2 regions of the Lactiplantibacillus plantarum genome follow, and region 2 is predicted to be linked to the other one. Evidence: a T-box and tRNA genes for the amino acid it is inferred to sense, from the RefSeq annotation. Region 2 holds a T-box; the other holds one or more tRNA genes.
The links. A T-box is a leader RNA that pairs with one kind of tRNA and senses whether it is charged. The one in region 2 lies ahead of leuS (leucine--tRNA ligase), so its partner is inferred to be a tRNA-Leu.
Positions count from the first base shown of each region.

Region 1 (6,845 bases), 1.5 Mb from region 2:
GAACGGCTCGTAACACTTTCTTAGGGTCCTTAGCTGAGAAAGTAATCATACCGTTCCGTTTCGTTTGAAAAGAGAACCGTGGAATCCAACGGCCACCAAACATTACGGATACGACCACATATTTCACTTCAGTCCAAGGGATTTGAATAAAATTACGAACATTGCGATCATCATAAAATTCAAAGCCGTTATCACCGACCATAATTTTACCGTAATCGGTCAATCCCATATGTGAATTACCGTTCGTAACTAAATCAACCTTAGTATTGATTGATTGCACCATATTAATCCCTCCTCGTATCCATCCTCATACCGATTATACGGCGAGTTTGTCAGTTATGCAAAGTACGCTTGTAAATAAAAAGGATGAGCTCCCACGAGTCCATCCTTTAAATATGACATAAGCAAGTATTACATCCAACCAATAACGTGCATTAGAACCCCAAATACGAAGAGGCCAAGAATGATAATGATTGGTGAAACTTTCTTCTTTAATAACCACATGCAGAGGAAGGTTAACAGCAACGCCATCAAACCAGGAATCAATTGATTCAAGTTATCTTGTAAGGTGGTTACCTTGTATTTGTCAAGTGAACGGCCAGCAGCTTGTTGTGTTAAAGCTTCCTTAACACCAGAAGCACCCTTTGGCAGTTTATCCCAGTCAATGTACGAACCAGCTTGTTGCTTAATGGTCGAAACTTTAACTGGACTGAAGTCAACAACAACCCACCGTTCGATTAACGCCGCCAAGATAAACATCCCTAGCATGGAAGCACCACGGGTAATATCTTGTAAAATACCACCAGATAAGTCATCAGTAATCTTAGAACCGGCTTTGTAACCGAATTCTTGGGTATACCACATGAAGCCCATACGAATTGCATTCCAAACAACGAAGTACAAAATTGGTCCAACAATGCTACCAGAAATAGCCAATGATGCAGCTAAGGCACCAACGATAGGCTTAACCGTGTACCAGAACACTGGGTCCCCAACACCGGCTAAAGGTCCCATCATACCAACTTTAACCCCTTGAATCGTAACGTCATCAATAGGTGCCCCATTGGCACGTTCTTCTTCAAGCGCTAAGGTAACACCAATAACTGGTGAAGCCACGTATGGATGGGTATTGAAGAATTCCATGTGACGCTTCAAAGCAGCAGCACGGTCTTCTTTAGTTGTATATAATTTCTTGATTGCTGGAATTAAAGAATAAGCCCAACCACCGTTTTGCATACGTTCGTAGTTCCATGAACCTTGGAGGAACGTTGAACGCCACCAAACATGCAGACGATCACTTTTACTTAATGTAACTTTTTTAGTAATATTTGTAGTTTCAGACATCTCAGTTTGCCTCCTTCTCTAATACTTGTCGATAATGTCGCCAACCGGATCACCCGTGTTGGAGCCACCACCATTGCCAGAGTTACCTTGCTTTGAAAGTGCCAAGTACATTAAGGCTAAGGAAATACCAATTGCACCTAAACCAATCAAAGTAATTTCACTGATCGCAGCTAAAACAAAACCTAAAGCAAAGAATGGCCAAACTTCACGAGAAGCCATCATGTTGATAACCATTGCATAACCAACGGCAACAACCATACCACCACCGATTGATAAACCATCAGTTAACCAGCTAGGCATAGCGTTTAACATTGCCTTCACTGGCGTAGCACCAACGGCCAAAATCAAAGCGGCTGGAATCGCAATACGAAGTCCTTGCATGCAGATCGCAACCCATTGCCAGAAGTCAATTTTACTAAAACTACCTTCTTCAGCGGCACGGTCCATGATGTGGACAATCCCAGTTGCTAACGTACGAGCGATGATCGTTAAGAGTAACCCAGCAACGGCTAAAGGAACGGCAATCGCAATAGCTGAAGTAACTCCGGCACGGCCTTGACCACCTAAAACTAAAATAATTGCAGATGCAATTGATGCTAACGCAGCATCAGGTGCAACGGCGGCACCAATGTTGGCCCAACCTAAGGCAATCATTTGTAAACTCCCACCTAAGATAATACATGGGACTAATTGTCCGGTTACTAATCCGATTAGGGTACATGCAACAACTGGTTGATGGAAGTGGAATTCATCCAAAATACCTTCCATACCAGCTAAAAATGATACAAGTACGACTAAAATCACTTGAATTACGTTCAAATTCATGATTTAATCCTCCATCTTTTCTGATATTCTTGGAACTACTTTTGTTCCTTCAACATATTTTCAGCTTTGTTCAAAATGTTATCCATATTTTCTTTACCATCACTTGGAACCTTCCGAACATCAAATTCGATGCCGTCTTTTTCAAGTTTACGGTAAGTGTCGATATCATCTTGATCAAATGCCAAAACCTTGTTTGGTTGAACTTTACCAGCCGAATGAGCCATCGAACCAATATTCAATGTCTTAATTGGCACACCACCCTCGATTGCACGTAATGCATCTTGTGGTGTTTCGAATAAGACCAACGCCTTTTGACCACCAAAGTGCTTGTCATCTTTAGCAATCTTAATCATTTGAGCAATTGGAATAACGTGCGCTTTGACACCAGATGGCGCTGCTTGCTTGATCATGTTAGTCCGCAGTTCGTCTTTAGCAACGTTATCAGACGCAACAATGATCCGAGTTGGGTTAACTGTCTTACTCCAAGCAGTAGCAACTTGTCCATGCAAGAGTCGCGAGTCAATCCGTGCTAACCCATATTCCAACTTCCCTGGCCGGCCAGCGTTATTGTTGGTCGTTGCAGCGGCAGCAGCCTTTTCTTCCTTAGGTGCTAATGCTTCAGGACGAACCTTTACGCCATCCTTAGCAGTTTCAATGATATGCGTGGCAATTTCGTGTGCCGAATCCATTGAAAGTCGTGAAGCATACGCTTCAATTAACATTGGCAAGTTCAAACCGGCAACGATTGCCCATTTGTCCTTGTGTGCTTCAAACAAGCCGTTAACTTGATTGAATGGTGTACCGCCCCAAAGGTCGACTAAGAATAAGACTTGCTCTTGATCGTCGAATGAAGCAATGGCTTTTTCCAACTTAGCCTTGATGTCGTCAGGGCCTTCGCTAGGCATCAACGTAACGGCTTGAACGTTTTCTTGTTCGCCGAAAATCATTGATCCAGATTGATAGATGCCTTTAGCGAATTCGCCGTGACTAGCAATGATAATGCTTACCATCTTTGTACCTCCTATTTTTTCGTTACAGTCATATAAAACGAATAAATAATATCTAAATTGCCTGTAACTATTTATGTTTTTGATACTGTAAGCGCAATCTTTTTCGCACTCACTTATATATATGCAAATTCCGTGCCAAAATACACTAAAGCTAAAAGCCCTTATTTCAGGCTAGAAGTTGATACACTAGTGCGATACAGTATTAAAAACGATTATTTTGTGTGTCAAATAGCGTATTTTTAATATAAAATTATGAAACAGTAACTAATGTTAACTATGGTATCAATTTCTTAATAGCTCAGTGCCCGACGACCATTTAATTGCCACATCGTCTCAAACGCTTGGTTATCCATCTGTCCGGATTGACCACGCCAAGGATCATTGTACCTAATAGTTGCCGCTGTATATCCAGTGAGCGTCACTGTATGACTCGCAAAACCATCGAGTCCCTGAACCCAAGCGACTACCGGATGACGTTTAGCGAGCTGCACTTTAATTCGTTGCAGGCCCACCCCACTGAGATCTACAGCGGACGGCAGATAGTGGCGGATCGTTGGTAACAAGCCTTGGGGGTAGATGTAGAGACCAATACCATAGGCCGAAGCAGGATCGCCAACAAAGCCAGTGTTAGGATTCGAACTGCGCGGCACGTGGCTGGCAAACTGTTCCTTATTAATATTAACGCCGGCATACTGCAGCATCATGGTAGTCGCTGTCATCTCACACCCCGTTGGCAACTCCGGTAGCTGGTCAATCAGTGGTACCCGCAGTTGAACCGACGCCGTACTGGCGGGTTTTAGCTGATTAGCAGCTATCCAGCCGCTCTGCTGATGACCATTATGCACATAGTAGAAGCGTTGGTAATGCCCGTTGCGATAAATATCAGCTTGCTCAGTACGCGTCCACTGTGTATGCTGGTGATACTTTAAATGTAAATTAACACGCAATTGGGCACGCTGATGACGCACGACGGTTAAATGGTAACCGACACCGTTCTGACTATTCGTCTGATAGACCCGCGGCTGCACCACCTGAATCCCTGTAATCGGATAAGTCGTTACGGCCGCTTGTGCGGGGTAAACCACGCCACTAACCAGCAAGCCGCCCACCAAGATACGCCACCACCATCTACTCATTCTAATCAATGCCTGGTCCTCGCCTTCTCTTAATATCGTAATCAGTAGATTAACCGTTTTCATTATAATGCTGGTAATCATGAGATTAAACAATAAGGTACGGCAAATTTGGTGAACATAGTTGAAGTAGTTGGCAAAAAAGCAAGCCTGGAATAACGTGACCAGTCCAATTTACCGCAACAAAAAAAGAATCGATCCTTCAAGGCTTAACCTATCGAAATCGATTCTTATATTCGTTAGTGCGGCCAAGAAGATTCGAACTTCCACCGGGTTAACCCCGACAAGATCCTTAATCTTGCGCGTCTGCCAATTCCGCCATGGCCGCATCACAACTCACAAAAAATATCATAACAAAATTTTGCGAGTCTGACAAGCTTATTTTAAGATTTTTGTACTTTTACACCAGTTGCATCCATTGGCAATAAGAATAATTGGCCGGTGAGTGTTGTATCTTGGCTCAATTGTGCCTGCAACGTAGCGAGTTGACCGTAATCACCCAAAGTAATCACCGTCGGCCCAGCACCACTCAAATAAGTCCCCGTTAATCCCAGAGCATGGGCATGGTCTCTAACCGTTTGTAGTGCCGGCACTAACTTAGCCCGATACTGTTCATGGAACTGGTCCTGTTCTAGCAGCGGTAACGCCACGTCCCAATTTTGAGTTGCTAGAGCAGCCACTAACGTATTTGCCACACTACTACCAGTAACGGCTTGGTGGTACGCCAATTCAGTTGGCAAGGCTTGGCGACTGGCGGTCGTCAATAGCGGTTCGTTAGGCACGTAGACACTTGCAAAAAGCATCGGTAACGGTAACTTCACCGCACGGACGCGTCCATCAGTGTTCGTCGCCACAACCAAGCCTCCTAATAGGGCTGGTGCAACGTTATCTGGATGACCCTCCAGTTGAGTGGCAACTTCCAGTAGCTCAGCAGAAGAGCGCGTTGCGCCGGTCAATTCGTTTGCCAGCACTAAGCCGGCTACGATGGCCGTCGAGCTACTACCCAATCCGCGCGCTAACGGGATTTTTGAAGCCATCTGTAAATGCTGTGGTTGTAAATCTGGTACCAAATGCAACGCCGTTTTAATAATTAAGTTGCGTTCATCCGTCGGCACATCCGCCCCAAAGGGATGGTCAATCTGCCAATGGTCACTAGGTTGCAACACTTGTAGCGTTAGTTGCATGTCCAGCGCCAGACCGATTGAATCAAAACCGGGACCAAGATTAGCGGAAGTCGCCGGAACCGAAATCGTTAACATGTCCTCACCTACGCATTCTTTAAAACTTTATAACTCGCTAATAGTTGCATATTCTCTTGTTCACCGATTTCACGAGTGATATCTGCTAACTGTTGATCATTCATGGCATGGGTAATGATCACAACACGAGCGTTGCCGTCACCTAATTGATTTTGAATGATTCGACTAAATGAAACTTCTGCGCGGGTCATAATCGCCGTCAATTTCATCATCATCCCCGGCACATCACGCATCTTCAAGGCAATAAAGTGAGGATACACAACATCTTCAGGCGTTGCTAAGACTGTCTCCTGGCGATAAGAGTTAAACGTGTTACCAGTCGTATTCAACGCAATATTTTTCGCAACCGTTGTAATATCACTCAGCACACTGTTGGCGGTCGGGAGTTCTCCAGCGCCGGGACCGTAAAACATCGTGTTCCCCACAGCCGTTCCCGTTACCATTACAGCATTATTCTCATTTTGTACCGTGGCAAGTGGATGTTGATCAGAAACGAGCACAGGCCCGACTGATACCGCAATGCGATCGTCAATTTCTTCCGCAATCCCGAGTAATTTAATCGTATACCCAAGCTGATGAGCTTCCGCAATATCCTCTGGGCTGATTTTCGTAATTCCCTGAACTTGAACGTGGTCGAGGGAAAGACTCATCCCAAAGGCAAACTGCGTTAAAATAATCATCTTGAACGCCGCATCAAGGCCTTCGACATCATTAGTGGGATCACTTTCGGCAAACCCCAAGTCTTGTGCTGAGCTCAAGGCTTGATCATACGACCAATGCTTAGTCAGCATCTGCGTCATGATGTAATTAGTGGTCCCGTTGACGATTCCCATGACCCGTTGAATCCGGTCAGCGGCGAAACTATTATCAATCGTCCGTAAAATTGGAATCCCACCAGCAACACTAGCTTCATAGAATAAGTCGCGATGATTTTCACGAGCAATCTGAACCAACTCCCGGCCATATTGCGCAATCAAGTCCTTATTGGCCGTCACCACGTGTTTGCCAGCTTGCAAGGCTTGCGTAATATATTCCTTCGCCGGATGAATTGAACCCATCACTTCGACCATAATTTGAATGGACGGATCATCAAGCAGGGTCGCGATTTGGTCGGTCATCTGAACGTCCCCCAAATCAACTTGTTCGTGCTTTTTCAAGTTGTGGACAACTACGCAGGCTAGTTCCAACTTACGACCGGTAATTTCTGAAATCTTTTCCTGATGCGCTTGAAGCATTTTTACAACGCCGGTCCCGACTGTGCCTAGTCCGACCAC
Region 1 is NZ_CP039121.1:2,727,524-2,734,368, forward strand. It holds gene E5260_RS12875 (DUF956 family protein) at 1-283, opposite strand, end outside; gene E5260_RS12880 (PTS system mannose/fructose/sorbose family transporter subunit IID) at 412-1,344, opposite strand; gene E5260_RS12885 (PTS mannose/fructose/sorbose transporter subunit IIC) at 1,363-2,169, opposite strand; gene E5260_RS12890 (mannose/fructose/sorbose PTS transporter subunit IIA) at 2,205-3,179, opposite strand; gene E5260_RS12895 (C39 family peptidase) at 3,470-4,324, opposite strand; tRNA gene E5260_RS12900 (tRNA-Leu) at 4,556-4,640, opposite strand; gene thrB (homoserine kinase) at 4,696-5,571, opposite strand; gene E5260_RS12910 (homoserine dehydrogenase) at 5,580-6,845, opposite strand, start outside.
Region 1: it has a tRNA-Leu gene. The T-box ahead of leuS (leucine--tRNA ligase) is inferred to sense a tRNA for this amino acid. The anticodon was not compared.

Region 2 (6,845 bases):
GTGGTTGTGCCACTGCGGCCATCCCCAGCGCTCCGGGAATCATGATAAATAGGAATAAAATAATCGAATCTTCCAATTGTTTACGAATATTACGCATATTATGACTGGCCAATGATTCAGATAAAATCGGCACGACCGTCACGGCAATCGCAGACGCCAATGACACAATGATCATCACCAATTTGTTCGCATTAAATGCAAAGTAAGCATACAACGTATCGATCTGCTTAGTACCCAAATGGTAAACCAGCCGCATCATCGGTTGGAACGTTGCTTGATCCAACAGGTTGAAGACTGTCGTCGCGGTATCGATCACAATAAATGGAATCGCCTGAATAATAATATCGCGGAACAATTGCCAGACTGGAATAACTAGTTTGTTCTCACTCTGAGCAGCTAAGGCATTTAGCTCGGGCCGTTTGCGGAAATAATACCAACCGAGTAATAAGAAGCTGGCAGCCGCCCCGACGAATGCTGCGAATGTCGATTGGGTCACGGCATTCACCCAATCGCCGTGAGCGACGCGCATGATGAAATACGTCGCACCCAACATATAGATGACCCGAAAAACTTGTTCCACGAACTGTGAGATTGCGGACGGCGCCATCTGTTGATACCCTTGGAAGAATCCCCGGGTCAAAGACATCGATGGCAGAATCACCAAGGCAATAGCCAACGCATGCAAGACGGGAATCAGATTGGCATCATAGCCCCCAAAAGCTGTTGAAATCAAGCCAGCACCAAACCATAAAATAATGGCACCAATAATCCCAAAGGCTGACGTCAACAACAAGCCCCGCTTGAATAAGCGCTGTCCAACGGCATATTCATTCATCGCATTATATTCGGAAAGTTGTTTAGAAATTGCGGACGGAATTCCCCCGATCGCAATTAGCAGGAAAAAACTATAAATATTATATCCCTTGGCATAAAGCGCGTTACCTTGCGTATAATCAGCGCCCATCCAGATAACCCACGGGATAATATAAATCGCCCCGAGCACCCGTGAAAAGAGACTCCCAGCCGTCATCCAAGCCGACCCGCGCACCATCTTCTGGTGCGCTTCGGCTTCAGAATTCACGTGTGCATTCTGGGGCTGATTAGCTTTTGATTCCTCAGACATGTTCGTAACCCACTTTCTTAATTCAATCCTAATCATTTTAGATGAAAAACAAACAAGTTGCAATTCAATTCCGGCCTTATGCGTGAGTTTAACCGAACTTTAATGATAAGGTCTTGACAACTGCACCAGCTATTGGCGAACCGTACCGCCGTCCGATACCCTATGGCTGATACAGAAAAAAGGCCAATCCGTACGCTTTACCAGCGGCCACGATGCGGTCTCAAATTCGATTACAGCAGAGTGCCGCCATGATATCCATTTCCGCTGATTAAACCACGTTACTGCTAGTTTTAAGTTAAGCATAGGTGGTTGCACACACTCTGCCCACCAAAAACACGTGTGATTTGTCTCCCAAACCGAACCAGAACGTCCTCAGAATCTTTATTCACTTAACCAAATCAATCGTAACCGCACTAATTAGTTCTGTGAGTAGTTAAAAAATCGTGATAGCAACCAACAATTGTCAGTCACCATCACGATTAATTTAAGCGATATTCATTTAAGTTGATACTGGTCGTGGTACTTAGTTGGCAACCACGTTAACCAGTTTACCAGGAATGGCAATCACTTTACGAACTGTCTTGCCGGCCGTAAATTCCTGGATTTTTTCATCCGCCAGGGCTAGTTTTTCAAGTTCATCCTTGCCCATATCCTTAGCGACTTCGGCGTGCGAGCGAACCTTACCATTAACTTGAAGCACGATTTGGACCGTGTCTTCTACTAACTTAGATTCGTCATACGTTGGCCAAGTGGCGTAGGTGATCGTGTCATCATGGCCTAATAATGACCATAGTTCTTCCGACAAATGTGGTGCAATCGGTGACAGTAACTTCACAAAGCCTTCGATATAAATGATTGGTAAATCGTCGACCTTGTATGCTTCGTTTACGAAGACCATCATTTGTGAAATCGCAATGTTAAAGCGCATAGCTTCATAGTCTTCCGTGACTTTCTTAACGGTTTCGTTGTAGATTTTCGTCAACTTACCATCATTGATAGTCGTGATTCGATCGCGAACACGATTGTTTTCATCGATCATTAAGCGCCAAACCCGTTCGATCCACTTATTGGCACCATGTAACCCATCGGTACTCCACGGAATCGAAGCTTCCAATGGTCCCATGAACATTTCGTATAACCGCAACGTATCGGCACCATATTGGTCAACAATATCATCGGGGTTAACCACGTTCCCCCGCGACTTAGACATCTTTTCGTGATTATCACCCAAAATCATCCCTTGGTTAACTAACTTCTGGAATGGCTCCTTGGTTGGCACAACGCCTAAGTCATATAAGAACTTGTGCCAGAAACGTGCGTAAAGCAGATGTAAGACCGCGTGTTCTGCACCGCCCACGTATAAGTCAACGGGTGACCAGTACTTCAACTTGTCATAATCGGCCAAAGCTTCACGGTTGTGCGGATCAACGTAACGCAAGAAGTACCATGAACTCCCGGCCCATTGTGGCATCGTGTTGGTTTCACGCTTCCCCTTACGACCGTTTTCATCGACGACATTTACCCAGTCGTCGATATTCGCTAACGGGCTTTCACCAGTTCCTGATGGTTCCAGGTTCTTAGTTGCTGGTAACCGCAATGGTAGTTCATCTTCAGGAACCAACGTCGTTTCGCCGTCTTCCCAGTGAATAACTGGAATCGGTTCGCCCCAGTACCGTTGCCGTGAGAAGATCCAATCACGTAACCGATAGTTGACCTTCTTTTCACCGGCATGGTGTTCACCTAACCAGTCAATCATCTTATCAATAGCTGGTTGCTTAGCTAAACCGTCAACAAAACCTGAGTTGATGTGTTCCCCGTCGCCAGTGTAAGCTTGTTGGTCATAATCATTATCACCCGCAATGACAGGTTTGATTGGCAAATCAAATTTTTGTGCAAATTCAAAGTCCCGATCATCATGAGCAGGCACTGCCATGATGGCCCCAGTTCCATATGAAGCCAGAACATAATCGGCAATCCAGATTGGCAGTTTTTCACCATTAACCGGGTTGATGCCGTAGCTACCAGTGAAGACCCCGGTCTTGTCCTTATTCAAATCAGTCCGTTCAAGGTCTGACTTGCTGGCGATTTTAGCTTTGTATGCTTTGATAGCGTCCGCTTGTTCGGGTGTCGTCAATTGTTCAACTAAGTCGTGTTCAGGTGCCAAGACCATGTAACTTGCGCCAAACAGCGTGTCTGGCCGCGTTGAGAACACTTCAATCTCGGTATCGTCAGGTTGACCAGCAACCTTGAAACGAATGGATGCGCCAACTGAGCGGCCAATCCAGTTACGTTGTTGCTCTTTGATGTTTTCTGGCCAATCAATATCGTCCAGGTCATCAATCAACCGGTCCGCATAGGCCGTGATTTTGAGGCTCCATTGCTTCATTGGCACCCGGTAAACATCATAGCCACCGCGTTCCGTCTTACCATCAACCACTTCTTCATTAGAAACAACCGTTCCACCCATCATATCAGGAGCCCAGTTGACCAACGTTTCAGATTCGTAAGCCAAGCCCTTCTTATAGAGCTGTTCAAAGATCCACTGCGTCCACTTGTAGTAACTTGGATCAGTCGTATTCACTTCACGGTCCCAGTCATATGAAAAACCTAATGACCGAATCTGACGTTTGAAGTTTTTGATGTTCTTGGCCGTAAAGTCCTTCGGGTTATGCCCCGTCTTGAGCGCATATTGTTCAGCGGGTAAACCGAATGCGTCCCAACCCATTGGATGTAAGACATTGTACCCTTGCATCCGCTTGAACCGTGACATAATATCCGTGGCCGTATACCCTTCAGGATGTCCAACGTGTAATCCTTGACCAGATGGGTATGGGAACATGTCTAAGGCGTAATACTTCTTCTTATCCGTCGTATCTAATGTTTTGAAGGTTTTGTTTTCCTTCCAATAATGTTGCCATTTGCGTTCAATGACTTTATGGTTGTATGCCATAGTAGTGCCCCTTTCTTGCTGCCTTGTATGTAAAAGCTAGCATTGCGACTTTCCAACTGACTATTCAAGATGGCATTTTCATGCTTCAACTCAGTAAAAGCGGTTAAAAAACAAAAAAATCCTATAAGCCAATTAAGCTTATAGGACGAAAACGGGTTCCGCGGTACCACCTATGATTCCACGTTACCGTGGCCTCTTGGGAATCTTAACGCGAAACCACGTCCGTACCTACAATCTTGTTCAGCCGGAAGACTCGAAGGTGAGTTCATGATTGGTGAATCCCCGTTTGCAACTACCACGGAGTTTCTGCAAAACACCAGCCACTACTATTCCTTCTCAGAGTCGTAAAGTTATTGTTTTCATAGTAGCAAACCAGCACGTTTTTTTCAAGGGCCCAAGCCCCGCTGGCGATAAATTTTATCATCGGCATTAATCGGACCCCTGATAAAAATGCTATAATAATGGCAATAATTTATTTATCGGAGGAATCAGTATTGAAGCAACGATCCTGGCAACGTTCGGACAGTTTGATTCTACTTATATTTATAGGATGGTTAGGCTGGACGGCCGCGGTATGGCAACGGGCGCCTTGGTTAACACACTTTGACACCACGGTTGCTAATTTTTGGCATCATAGTCCCCAGTGGTTTCAACACGCGATGGTCACGTATACGCAGCTTGGCAATCCCCACACCATCACCATAATCACGTTAATTATCGGCCTGGCACTCTGGCTGGGCCATAACCCACGCGGCGCAGTCTTCTTTTGGGTCACCACCTGGCTGATTGCCGGCTACGGTAATTATCTCATCAAACAGGTCATCATGCGGCCACGGCCAACCGCTTGGCGACTTGTCCAAATTGGGGGGTATAGTTACCCCAGCGGGCACTCAACAACAACGACCGTCCTTATCGGTAGTCTGCTCGTGTTGGCATTTGACTACTGGCACCGCAATGCCTTGACTGGCTGGCTCACTGCCCTCGGCATAACGGCCATCTTGTTAATGATGATCAGCCGGGTCATCGTGGGCGTCCACTATCCCAGCGATACAATCGGTGGCCTTTTACTTGGAAGTGTTTTACTATATATAAGTGCGCGTTTTAGTATGCGTTATCGGCACGGACCGCTTCGATTGCGGCCCTAATTCATGAATTCAACAAGGGGGTAACACTCATTCAACTCAGTTCGGCATTAGCTTATAGCCACGCGCTAATGAACCAAGTCGTCAATCCCGGTGACCACGTGATTGACGCGACGGTTGGCAACGGCCATGATACCGTCTACCTCGCCAATCTGGTCGGGACTACTGGTCACGTCGACGGGTTCGACATTCAATCAGCGGCCATTGAAGCGACGACAACTGCCTTAGATAAAGCAGCGCTCACCCATCAAGTCACTCTGTGGCAAACGGGCCATGAACACATCGCAGATAAGATTGCCGCTGATCAACCTATCAAGTGTGCCGTCTTTAACCTGGGCTATTTACCAGGTGGCGATAAACAAATTATTACGAAACCAACGACAACGTTAACGGCCATAAAAGCCATTCAGGAACGCCTCGTCACCAACGGACTCATTATCCTGCTAGTCTATGCTGGTCATCCCGGTGGTGCGACAGAAGCACAAGCCGTTTTGGATTACGTAACGAATTTAGACCAGCATCAATTCCAAGTCCTACAATATCAGTTTATTAATCAAGTCCATGTGCCGCCATATTTGTTGGCCATTCAGAAACGTTAATTTAACGATAAATTAGCCGAAAAGACCTGTCAGACGATTAGCTTCGTCTGACAGGTCTTTTCAATTAGATACTTAACTTAAAAACCAATGGTACCTTACTTCTCCCACGGATACTTACCGTTCTCATCCTTAGGGGTATTACGCATGATCCGCTTAGTTCCCTCGTCCATCTCGTTACGCCGCTTCTTACGATTATGGTGACGAACAATTAGGACAAGACCACCGATGCCACAGTACACGATCATTCGGGTAAACATCTTAACGGTCCCATAAATGGTCATAATCATTAACATTTTGCGCCCTCCCTTGCCGTCAAATCTACTTAAGCCGTGACCTTAGCAGGCTTAAAGTAATCTAACAATGCTTGCCACTGCTTGAAAACGGCTTCCGTACCGGCCCGAAGGTAAATAATCATGATTAACTTACCACGTTCCATGACTTGAATCTGATTATCCTTTCGGGTCTTGATAGCATCGGCTGGCACTTCAAAGTCGGCCAAATCAAACCTTTGACGCTTGACCGACTGACTACCACAAAAGAAGTCAAAAAGATTAACAAAATCAGCATCGGCAATGTTGGCCCCTTCAAGCACATCGTGCAAATTCATTGCGAATACGCGGGTCACGATTTTAGCGGCCACATGGTGCTTCTTGAATAAAGTCAGTCGGTTGATTTCCGCCTGTTCGATTCCTGATTTTGAAAATTGCATGTTATCGTTTAAGAAATAATACATATGCGCCCTCCTACTTAATACCCAGTAATTGTTGCCAACGGTGCCAAACTTTTAAGTCAGTTTGTGACGTATGAAGCTTCTTAAAGGCGGCTTCGCTGAATGCCGTCAACTTCTTCGTATCCGTCATTAATTCGATGACCCGGTCACGCAGCGCCAATTGATTGCCAGGATCAACGATGAAACCGTCATGACCGTCATCAATCCAATCTTTAGGCCCATAATTAAAGCGATAACTAATCACTGGAATTCCGTGACTCATGGCTTCCGGCATACTCATTGGACCACCATCAACAATATC
Region 2 is NZ_CP039121.1:1,267,508-1,274,352, reverse strand. It holds gene E5260_RS05825 (putative polysaccharide biosynthesis protein) at 1-1,123, opposite strand, end outside; gene leuS (leucine--tRNA ligase) at 1,647-4,073, opposite strand; T-box leader at 4,212-4,422, opposite strand; gene E5260_RS05815 (phosphatase PAP2 family protein) at 4,535-5,218, shown strand; gene E5260_RS05810 (tRNA (mnm(5)s(2)U34)-methyltransferase) at 5,287-5,814, shown strand; gene E5260_RS05805 (hypothetical protein) at 5,910-6,107, opposite strand; partial or broken gene E5260_RS05800 (poly(glycerol-phosphate) alpha-glucosyltransferase) at 6,194-6,547, opposite strand; gene E5260_RS05795 (glycosyltransferase) at 6,558-6,845, opposite strand, start outside.